3 regions of the Ensifer sp. B1-9 genome follow, and region 2 is predicted to be linked to each of the others. Evidence: predicted binding sites of a transcription regulator. Region 2 holds the regulator's gene; each other region holds the start of a gene.
The links. The regulator PhoB, encoded in region 2, activates phosphate uptake and scavenging genes when phosphate is short. The targets are predictions, from matches to a motif close to TGTCATNNANCTGTCAT.
Positions count from the first base shown of each region.

Region 1 (3,275 bases), on a different contig from region 2:
TTCACCGACGGCGTCTATATCATCGCGCATGACGACGGCCATGTGGCGGTGGGCAGCACCAGCGAAAACAGCTTTGCCGATCCATTGTCCACGGACGAACAGCTCGACGATCTGTTGCGGCGCGCCATCCTCCTGGCGCCGCGTCTGGCCGATGCGCAGGTGGTCGAGCGCTGGGCAGGGCTCAGGCCAAAGTCGGCGGGGCGCGAACCCATCGTCGGCCGGCATCCTGATCATTCGAACATTTCCGTGCTGACCGGCGGTTTCAAGGTAAGCTTCGGCATAGCGCACCGCCTCGCGCGATTTGTCGTCGACGAGATCGCCGGCATTCCGACGATCGACATTCCCGCATCTTTCCTGTGCCGGAATCACTTGGGGGCGCTTCGCGAGGAGCATCTTTAGGGCTGGATCGAGGAAGGGCCCCGCCCGCCGGCGGAGCCCTGTTCGGACAATCGAAAGCCCGACCTTACATCCAATAGGGCGGCACGCCGTAGTAGTCGTAGACGCGGCGGCCGTTTTCCTCGTTCCAGTCGTATTCCTCGTCGCCGCGATATTTCGGTGCGCGCTCCACCTGATCACGCGTCACGTCGGTGCGGTAGCCGCCGAGGCTTTCGTCATAGGTCAACTTCGCCCAGGGCAACGGATAGTGATCTTCGCCGACGCCGAGAAAGCCGCCGAAACCGAGCACGGCATAGGCCACGCGACCGCTGCGCTTTTCGATGATCACGCGCTCGATCGAGCCGATGTGCTTGTTGTCGGAGCCATAAACCTTCGTGCCTTCAACCTTGTCGCTTGCGATCAGGTCATGGGTTTCCTTGATCCCGGCGTCCTGCAGGCTTGCGTTGTGGTAGCTCACGCTTCTTCTCCATCCTTGATTGTTACCTCGAAGGAACGGATCTTGGGCCGGATGGTTCCGATGTCTCGACGCAAACCGGTGGTGTCGGGCGGTTTTGCCCGGTCCACTTCGTCAATCTGTCACGCAAATCACCTAAGACGCGGCCGATAGATCATCATGGTCTATTCTCATGAGTTGGGCGGGGGATGCGGGCGGAAATCGCACGTGTTTTCCTCATCCCGCTCAAGGACAACCGGAGCCACCCATGCGCTACGCCATTTGTTTCACACCGCCGATGGCCGACCCGCTTTCCGCGGTTGCCGCAAGCTGGCTGGGGCGCAACGTCTATTCCGGCGAGCCGACGGAGCTGCCTTCGGTTGCCGGCCTGAGCTCTGCCGACATTGCCTACCACACGGCCGTGCCGCGCCGCTTCGGTTTCCATGCGATGATGATGCCGCCGTTTCGCCTGCACCCGGACATGACGGAATCGCAGCTCCTGAAGGCGCTCATGCACTTTGCCGGCGCGCAGACGCCGTTCGAAATCGACCGGCTGGAGGTCGCCCGCATCGGTCGGTGCTTCGGCCTGATGCCGCAGGTGCCGAGCACTGCCATGCACCTGCTGGCAGCCAATATCGTGCAGGAGTTCAACGCCTTTCGCGCACCGCTCAGCGAAGACGAGATCGAGCGTTCCGATCCGGACCGGCTGACCGCGCCGCAATTCTCCAATCTGCACCGCTGGGGCGCCCCTCACGTCATGGACGAGTATCGCTTCCATATGCTGCTCACCGGCCCGCTCGCCCCGGAAGCGCTGCGTCAGGTCGAGGCGCCGCTTCGCGGCCTGTTCGAACCGCACCTGGCGCCACCGCTTGCCATCGGCAGCCTTGCTCTCTTCGTCGAGCCGGAGACCGGCGCACCTCTGCGCGTGCATTCGCAGCACCCGCTCGGCAAGATCTCCACCAGTGCGCGCACCGAGCGCGCCAAACGCGTTGCCGCCGAGCCCTCCCTTGGTCCGGGATCGATCCGGCCCTTGCCGCTCATCGTTGCGGCCTTGATGGCGCAGCGTTAAATTTGGCGGCTGTGCAGCAAGAGCTAAACAAAAGCGCTTTTGGATAGGGCAAGCCCAGAGACGGCATGTTCGCTTGCGAGAAGTAGCGCAGCGACTTTGTTTCCCCGTCGGCGATGGCGGTCTGAGAGCCGACGATCCGACACCTAAAGAGGGTAACTACATATTCAACCCGGTCGCCGTTCGGGTAGGTGTGCCGGAACTCTTTCCCGCCGAATACACCCAAGATCGTTTCCACCGAGACGGGATAACCCGTTTCTTCCATCACCTCCCGGATGATGGCCTCCGCTGGCGTTTCGCCCGGTTCGATTGCTCCCGCCGGCAAGCTCCAGCCTTCGCCGCTTGATTTTTCCTGCAGCAGAATCTGGCCAGCGGAATCAAGAATGGCGGCCGCCACCGACGGACAAAGGAGAAGGCCGGTGCCGATTTTTTCGCGAAGCGTTTGAATGTAAGATTTCATCTCGACGAGGCCGCTCGAATTGTCGATCCATTTAACGTTACTTCAGGTAAGTGCTCAACCTAGGCTTGGGTTGGGCTATTCTGGTGATTTCAGCCCAGATCCTGACGATATCGCTGCGTCGTCTCCCGTCATTTCGGTATCGACAATCCGGCCGGCGGTGATACCGTTCTGGAAAAATCGAAGGGTGATTTGATGTCTGAGACGAAGTATCCACGCGACCTTGTTGGCTATGGCCGCAATCCGCCGAAGGCAAACTGGCCGGGCGATGCGCGCATTGCCGTGCAGTTCGTGCTGAACTACGAGGAGGGCGGCGAAAGCTGCATTCTCGATGGCGATCCGGCGTCCGAATGTCTGCTGTCCGAGATCGTCGGCGCGCAGCCCTGGCACGGCCAGCGCAACCTCAACATGGAATCGATCTACGAATATGGCGCCCGTTCCGGCTTTTGGCGGCTGTGGCGCATGTTCACGAGCCGCAACGTGCCGCTGACCGTCTATGGCGTGACGCTTGCCATGGCGCGCAACCCCGAGGCGGTTGCGGCCATGAAGGAAGCCGGTTGGGAGATCGCCAGCCACGGCCTGCGCTGGCTGGAGTACAAGGATTTCCCGGAAGATGTGGAACGCGAGCATATCCGCGAGGTCGTGCGCCTGCATACGGAGCTGACCGGCGAGCGCCCGCTCGGCATCTACCAGGGCAAGCCCTCGGCCAACACGCTGAAACTGGTGCTGGAAGAGGGGGGGTTCCTCTATTCCTGCGATTCCTACGCCGACGAGTTGCCCTATTGGGTGCCGGGTCTGCCGGCCGACAAGCCGCACCTGATCATTCCCTATACGCTCGATGCCAACGACATGCGCTTTGCCACCAATCAGGGCTTCAACTCCGGCGACCAGTTCTTCACCTATCTCAAGGACACCTTCGACGT
Region 1 is NZ_JBCHVG010000012.1:144,151-147,425, reverse strand. It holds gene ACQ5BM_RS22835 (NAD(P)/FAD-dependent oxidoreductase) at 1-399, shown strand, start outside; gene ACQ5BM_RS22830 (PRC-barrel domain-containing protein) at 464-853, opposite strand; gene ACQ5BM_RS22825 (DUF1045 domain-containing protein) at 1,098-1,898, shown strand; gene ACQ5BM_RS22820 (NUDIX domain-containing protein) at 1,867-2,355, opposite strand; gene puuE (allantoinase PuuE) at 2,548-3,275, shown strand, end outside.
Region 1: a site for PhoB is predicted at 960-976, ahead of ACQ5BM_RS22825 (DUF1045 domain-containing protein). Genes of this name have one in related genera too.

Region 2 (3,275 bases):
GCGAGGTCGCCGAACGGAACCTGGTAGAAGCCCGGGGCCTTTGGTCCGAAACCTTCGATGTACTTCTGCTGGCCCCCGGCGGCGATCGTCGCGATCGTGCGGCCGTGGAAGGCGCCCTCGAAGGTGATGACGTGAAACTTCTCCGGCTGGCCCTTGGCGAAGTGATAGCGCCGCGCCGTCTTGATCGCGCATTCCAGCGCTTCCGCACCGGAATTGGTAAAGAAGACCCGATCGGCGAAAGTGACGGCAGCCAGGCGGCGGCCAAGGCTTTCCTGCCCCGGAACTTCGTAAAGGTTGGAAAGGTGCCAGACCTTCTCGGCCTGCGCCTTCAGCGCCTCGACGAGATGCGGATGCGCGTGGCCGAGCGAGTTCACGGCAACGCCGGCGGCGAAATCGAGGTAACGCGAGCCGTCTTCGGCGATCAACCAGACGCCCTCTCCTCGCTCGAAACGCAACGGCGCGCGCATGTAGGTATCGTAAAGCGGCGTGGTTGCAGTCATGCGAGGCTCTCCTTCACTCCAATCGGCATCGGTACCGCAGCTTCATGCGGCCCGATAAAAATCAAAAATGCCGCCTTTCGGCGGCGCAGGCACTATTCCCATTTCGCACCGCAATGTCAACAAAACCAAGCCTTGCAGCGCGATGGCGAGACCCGTTTCCCTGCGACGAAAAAATCGGCCGGAAGGGCTTGCAAAAATGCAACGCTGATCGAGCAAGTTGGGGAAAACTACGAATTCGATTCGGCGTGATTCCCCGGACTCTTGCCACGGAGTCCAGCGGTCAGTACGTTAACATTCAATTACTAGACGCGTGCGGCGGACCTAGTCACCAAAAGAGTTATCGCGTTTGCAACCTCGGGGTTCAGCCGGGGTGCGGTGAGGGATTCTGCCATCCCCAACGCTGAGAACGGAGAGTGCAGAGATGAACTGGACTGACGAGCGGGTGGAGAAACTGAAGAAGCTTTGGTCCGAGGGCCTGAGCGCAAGCCAGATCGCGGCGCAGCTCGGCGGCGTCAGCCGTAACGCTGTCATCGGCAAGGTTCACCGCCTGAGCCTTCCCGGACGCGCCAAGGCTGGCGGCAGCGCCACGGCGGCGGCCCGCCCGAAGCGGCCGACCTCGGCCCCGCGTGCTCCGAACTACGCCTCGCGCGTTTCGACCCGCACCGTTGCCCGTCCGTCCGGCGCCACCGTTCTCAAGGAAGAGATCGAAGTCGATCTCGTGGCCGAGCAGAATTTCAGCATCAGCACGGACGTGGTCGTGCCGATGTCGCGCCGCCTTGAGCTGACCCAGCTCACCGAACGCACCTGCAAGTGGCCGATCGGCGATCCGCTGAAGGAAGAATTCCACTTCTGCGGCAATGACTCGCCGGAGTCCTCGCCCTATTGCAATTTCCATGCACGGCTTGCCTACCAGCCGTCGGCCGAACGTCGGCGGATGCGCTGAGGCTCCGCACCGGAACAAAAGAAAAGGGGCTGAGCGGCCCCTTTTTTATTGCCTGCTGTTGGTCCCTCTCAGCTTTCGAGCGAGTAGCCGGCGCCGCGGACCGTGCGAATGACGTCCGGCATGGTCGAGAAGTTCAACGCCTTGCGCAGGCGGCCGACATGCACGTCGACGGTCCTTTCGTCGACATAGATGTCGTGACCCCAGACGCCATCCAGCAACTGCGAGCGCGAGAAGACCCGGCCCGGAGAGGACATCAGGAACTCGAGCAGTCGGAATTCCGTCGGTCCCAGGCGAACCTCGCGGCTGCGGCGATGGACGCGATGGGTTTCCCTGTCGAGCTCGATGTCGCCGCAGCGCAGCAGCGTCGAGAGCACTTCAGGCTTCGCCCGGCGAAGCATCGCCTTGACGCGAGCCATCAGTTCCGGCGTCGAGAAGGGTTTGACCACATAGTCGTCTGCGCCGGTCGCGAGACCGCGAACGCGCTCGCTTTCCTCGCCGCGCGCCGTCAGCATGATGATCGGCAGCCGCTCCGTCTCCGGGCGCTGGCGCAGCCGACGGCAAAGCTCGATGCCGGAGACGCCGGGCAGCATCCAGTCGAGGATCAGCAGGTCGGGCAGGCGTTCCTGGAGCCGGATCTCCGCCTCGTCACCCCTGAGGATCGTATCGACGTCGAAGCCTTCCGCTTCCAGATTGTAACGCAGCAGGACGCTCAGCGCCTCTTCGTCTTCGACCACGGCGATTTTTGGCAACATCAGGTAACGTCTCCTTACCGCGAGCGCCGTGCGGCTCCAGTGGCCGGGCCGGCGCTCAGACACTCTAAATCTGGAGCATTTCCGCGTTTTTCAAAGGCGGTGCGAAAGCCGCATGCTTCAGATACAGGAATTCGGGGCCGCGACCGGAGCCGCGACCAGGTGATATTCAGGGGGCATGCATTGCGAACGGCGCGTCTAACGCTCAGTCGTTGACCGAGCCCAACGTCGACGTATTGTCATCCTTCGGACGCTCGCCTTCCGGCTGGGCACCCGTTGCCATGTAATAGATCGTCTCGGCGATATTGGTCGCGTGGTCGCCGATGCGCTCGATGTTCTTGGCACAGAACAGAAGATGCGTGCAGGGCGTGATGTTGCGCGGGTCTTCCATCATGTAGGTCAGCAGCTCGCGGAACAGCGAGGTGTAGATCGCATCGATCTCCTCGTCCCGCTCGCGAATGCTGTTGGCCTTTTCCGGCGAACGCGAGGCATAGACGTCGAGTACTTCCTTGAGCTGCACCAGGGCGAGCTCGGCGAGGTGCTCGAGACCGCGGGCAAGCTTGCGCGGGATGCCGGAACCGGCGACCGCGATCACGCGCTTGGCGGTGTTCTTGCCGAGGTCGCCGACACGCTCCAGGTCGGAGGCGATGCGGATCGACCCCATGATCTCGCGAAGGTCGGCGGCGACCGGCTGGCGCTTGGCGATCGTGACGATCGCCTTCTCGCCGATCTGGCGCTCGGCATCGTCGAGAATGGTGTCGTCCGAGATCACCTTCTGCGCCAGAGCCAGGTCGGAATTGACCAGGGCGCGAACGGATTCAGCGACCATCTGCTCGGCGAGACCGCCCATTTCCGAGATGCGGCGCGTCAGGTACTTCAGTTCTTCGTCATAGGCGGACATGATATGCATGGACATGATCGTCGATCCTTGCGGGCGCTTTCCAGTTACTGTTGCAGCCGTCATTGGCCTCAGCCGAAGCGGCCCATGATGTAATCCTGGGTGCGCTGGTCATCCGGATTGGTGAACATCTTGTCGGTGTCGTTCTCCTCGACGAGATTGCCGAGGTGGAACATGGCGGTGCG
Region 2 is NZ_JBCHVG010000007.1:371,354-374,628, forward strand. It holds gene ACQ5BM_RS15690 (aspartate aminotransferase family protein) at 1-500, opposite strand, end outside; gene ACQ5BM_RS15695 (GcrA family cell cycle regulator) at 922-1,443, shown strand; gene phoB (phosphate regulon transcriptional regulator PhoB) at 1,512-2,195, opposite strand; gene phoU (phosphate signaling complex protein PhoU) at 2,398-3,111, opposite strand; gene pstB (phosphate ABC transporter ATP-binding protein PstB) at 3,162-3,275, opposite strand, start outside.

Region 3 (3,275 bases), on a different contig from region 2:
GTCATCCTTGAAGTCGGGCCAGCGGGTTGCCGGCGTCTCGTAGGTGGCAAGGCCGGCGTCGCCCGGATGCTGGACCGAGAGGAAGAAGGTGTCCGACGTCGGGTTGAAGCAGGGGCCGCACATTTCGGCACCAACCGGAACGCGGAAGAAGAGCTTCGACGTGCCACGGGCTGCGCCGTCCGTGTCGATCGCCCAGATGCCGTCGGTGCGGCCGGTTTCCTTTTGGTTGTTGCCGTCGGTCGCCACCCAGAGGCGACCGTCGGCGTCGATGGCGCAATTGTCGGGCATGCCGAACCAGCCGTTCTTGGTGGTGGCGGTCGAGAACGAAGCGCCGACATCGGCAACGCTTGGATCGCCGCACTTCAGCAGCACGTCCCAGCGGCTCGTCAGCGAAGCGAAGTCGCCGTCGGTCTCGGTGATCTCGACGATATGGCCGAAAGCGTTCTTGGCGCGCGGGTTGGCGGCATCGACTTGTTCGGCCTTGCGCTTGGTATTGTTGGTCAGCATCACATAGACCTTGCCCGTCTTCGGGTTCGGCTGAACGTCTTCCGGACGGTCCATCTTGGTGGCGCCGAGTGCGTCGGAGGCAAGGCGGGTGTTGATCAGCACGTCTGCCTGCGAGGCGAAGCCGTTGGCTTCGGTCAGCGGGCCCTCGCCGTGGACCAGCGGCATCCAGGTGACGGTGCCGTCTTCATCGAACTTGGCGACATAGAGCGTGCCTTCGTCGAAGAGGTCCATGTTGGCGGCACGATCATCAGGGTTGAACCTGCCCTTGGTCACGAACTTGTAGACATAGTCGAAACGCTCGTCGTCGCCGGAATAGAGCACGACGCGGCCATCCTTGTTGACGATCGATTCGCAGCCTTCATGCTTGAAGCGGCCGAGCGCGGTGCGCTTCTTCGGCACCGAAGTCGGGTCCAGCGCGTCGACCTCGACGATCCAGCCGAAACGATTGGCTTCGTTCGGCTCCTTGGAGATGTCGAACCGGTCATAGAAGGAGGCCCATTCATACTGGCCGCCCGGGGCGCCCAGGCGCTTGAGCTGCTTGTATTCCGGGTGATCCTCGGCAATCTCGCCGCCGAAATAGCCGTTGAAATTTTCTTCGGCCATCATGTAGGTGCCCCAGGCCGTGACGCCGCCGGCGCAGTTGTTGATCGTGCCGAAGACCTTTTTGCCCGTCGGATCGGACTGCGTCTTCAGGCGGTCATGACCGGCGGCCGGGCCAGTGATCTGCATCTCGGTGTTGACGGTGATGCGGCGGTTGTGCTTGCCGTCGAGAACCGGCTGCCACTTGCCGTCCACCTTGCGGATCTCGATGATCGTGCCGCCATGGGCCGCCATCTCGATGTCGACCAGTTCCTTGGTATATTCGCCGAGAACGACCTTCTCTTCCTCGACTTCCTTGCCGTCCTTGGTCACCTTTTCCTTCACGACGCTGGCGAAGGCCGGAAACATCAGCTCGGCATTGGTGTATTCGTGGTTGACGACCAGGAGACCGTGGTCGGCGCTGCCGTCGAGCGGGATGAAGCCGACATAGTCGTTGTTGTAGCCGAAGAGTTTTTCCTGGGCGGCGGCCGTCTGGTTCTTCGGGTCGAATTCCGGGCTGTCGGCGAAGATCTTGTCGCCCCAGCGCAGCAAGATATCGGCATCGTAGCCTTCAGCGACATGGTGCTTTTCATCAACGCCGGCTTCGATCTCGGTGAAGTCGAAACGCGAACCTTCTTCGGCGCGCGCTTCTTCGGCGGTCAGGAGAGCGAGCGGGCTGACGGTCGTCGAAATCGCGGCAACGGCAAGCGAGCCGCCGATGAACGAGCGGCGCGAGAAGCGGCGATGGATGATGTCGCCCATCGTCGGATTGGTGGAACAGTTGTGGCCGATGTCTTCCAGCTCTTCCCTGCGTTCCGTCAGCGTCTTGAATTCGGTCTCTTCCGCCTGGCCGAGATGCTTGTCCATGATCGGGTCTCCTGGTTGAACGATGGAAACCACCGCGCGGGACGGCGGTGCTCATCCGCCTGTATCAGTTGCCCGATGACAGTTCTGCGACATTTCCGTGAAGAGATTACAGCGCTCGCCCGTCTACTGCATGTTTCCTTAATTCGTCTCCGATTTAAGGAAACATGCGGCAATTCAGGGCGCTGCAGCGATCTTTGCACGTCGGATGAGACGCGCGGCGCTGTAGAGATTTGGCGGGCGCGTAAAAGTTTGTATGGTTGCGCGCGGTTTGCATGTGCGACTGTCTGGGGAAACCATGTTCGAACTCTTTGATTTTTTTGCCGTTATCCTGGCGCTTGCCGCCTTTCTCGGCGGCCGCAAGACGGCCGAGCGGCTGGAGCGTGAACTCGCCACCCTGAGGGCGGAGGTCGCAAGCCTGAAGGCCTCGTCGCGCGAAGGCGTTCAGGCCGAAGCTGCGAGCGAAGAGTTCGCCGCTGCGCCAGAATTGCCGGCGGAAACGGAGACGACCGAGGACACCACCGTCGACCTGCCGGCCAGCGTGCACGAGGGCACCCGGATCTTTGGCAATGCGGAGAAAGCGGCGGAAGACATCGAGGGCGACGAGACGATCGCCGCCAGCACGGAAGCGCCGCAACCGGTCATGGCCGCGACCCGTCAGGCCGAAAGCCTTGAAAGCCGCCTCGGTGCGCGTTGGGCCGTGTGGGTCGGCGGCATCGCGCTCGCACTCGGCGGCGTCTTCATGGTCAAATATTCAATCGATGCCGGCCTCCTGAGCCCGGCGGTTCGCCTGACACTTGCCGCCCTGTTCGCCCTCCTGCTGATGGCGGCGGGGGACGTCATTCGCAGGCGCGCCGTGCCTGTCATCGCCAATGAGTTCCAGAACGCGATGATCCCCGGCATCCTGACGGCGGCCGGTGCCGTCACCCTTTTTGGCGTCGCCTATGCCGCCTACGACATCTACGGCTATATCGGCACCGGTACAGCATTCGTTCTCCTCGCCGCAATCTCGCTGGCGACCGTCGGTCTGTCGCTGCTGCATGGGCAGGCGCTTGCCGGCCTCGGTTTGCTTGCCTCGCTCGCAACGCCGGCACTCGTCTCGAGCGACGAGCCGCGCCCCTGGGTGCTCTTCGGTTTCCTGTCGATCGTCTGGGTGGCGACCCTGTTGGCCTCGCGGCTGCGGACCTGGACCGTGGTTCCGACTTTGGCCAATGCGGGCATCGGGCTTTGGGGGCTCGCCTATATCAGTGCGATCTCGCCATTCGAACCGCTGCCGATCGCCTTTGCGCTGCTGGTGATGATCGCGGGCATCGGTCTTGTCTGGC
Region 3 is NZ_JBCHVG010000002.1:251,474-254,748, forward strand. It holds gene ACQ5BM_RS04435 (PhoX family protein) at 1-1,953, opposite strand, end outside; gene ACQ5BM_RS04440 (DUF2339 domain-containing protein) at 2,249-3,275, shown strand, end outside.
Region 3: a site for PhoB is predicted at 2,029-2,045, ahead of ACQ5BM_RS04435 (PhoX family protein). Genes of this name have one in related genera too.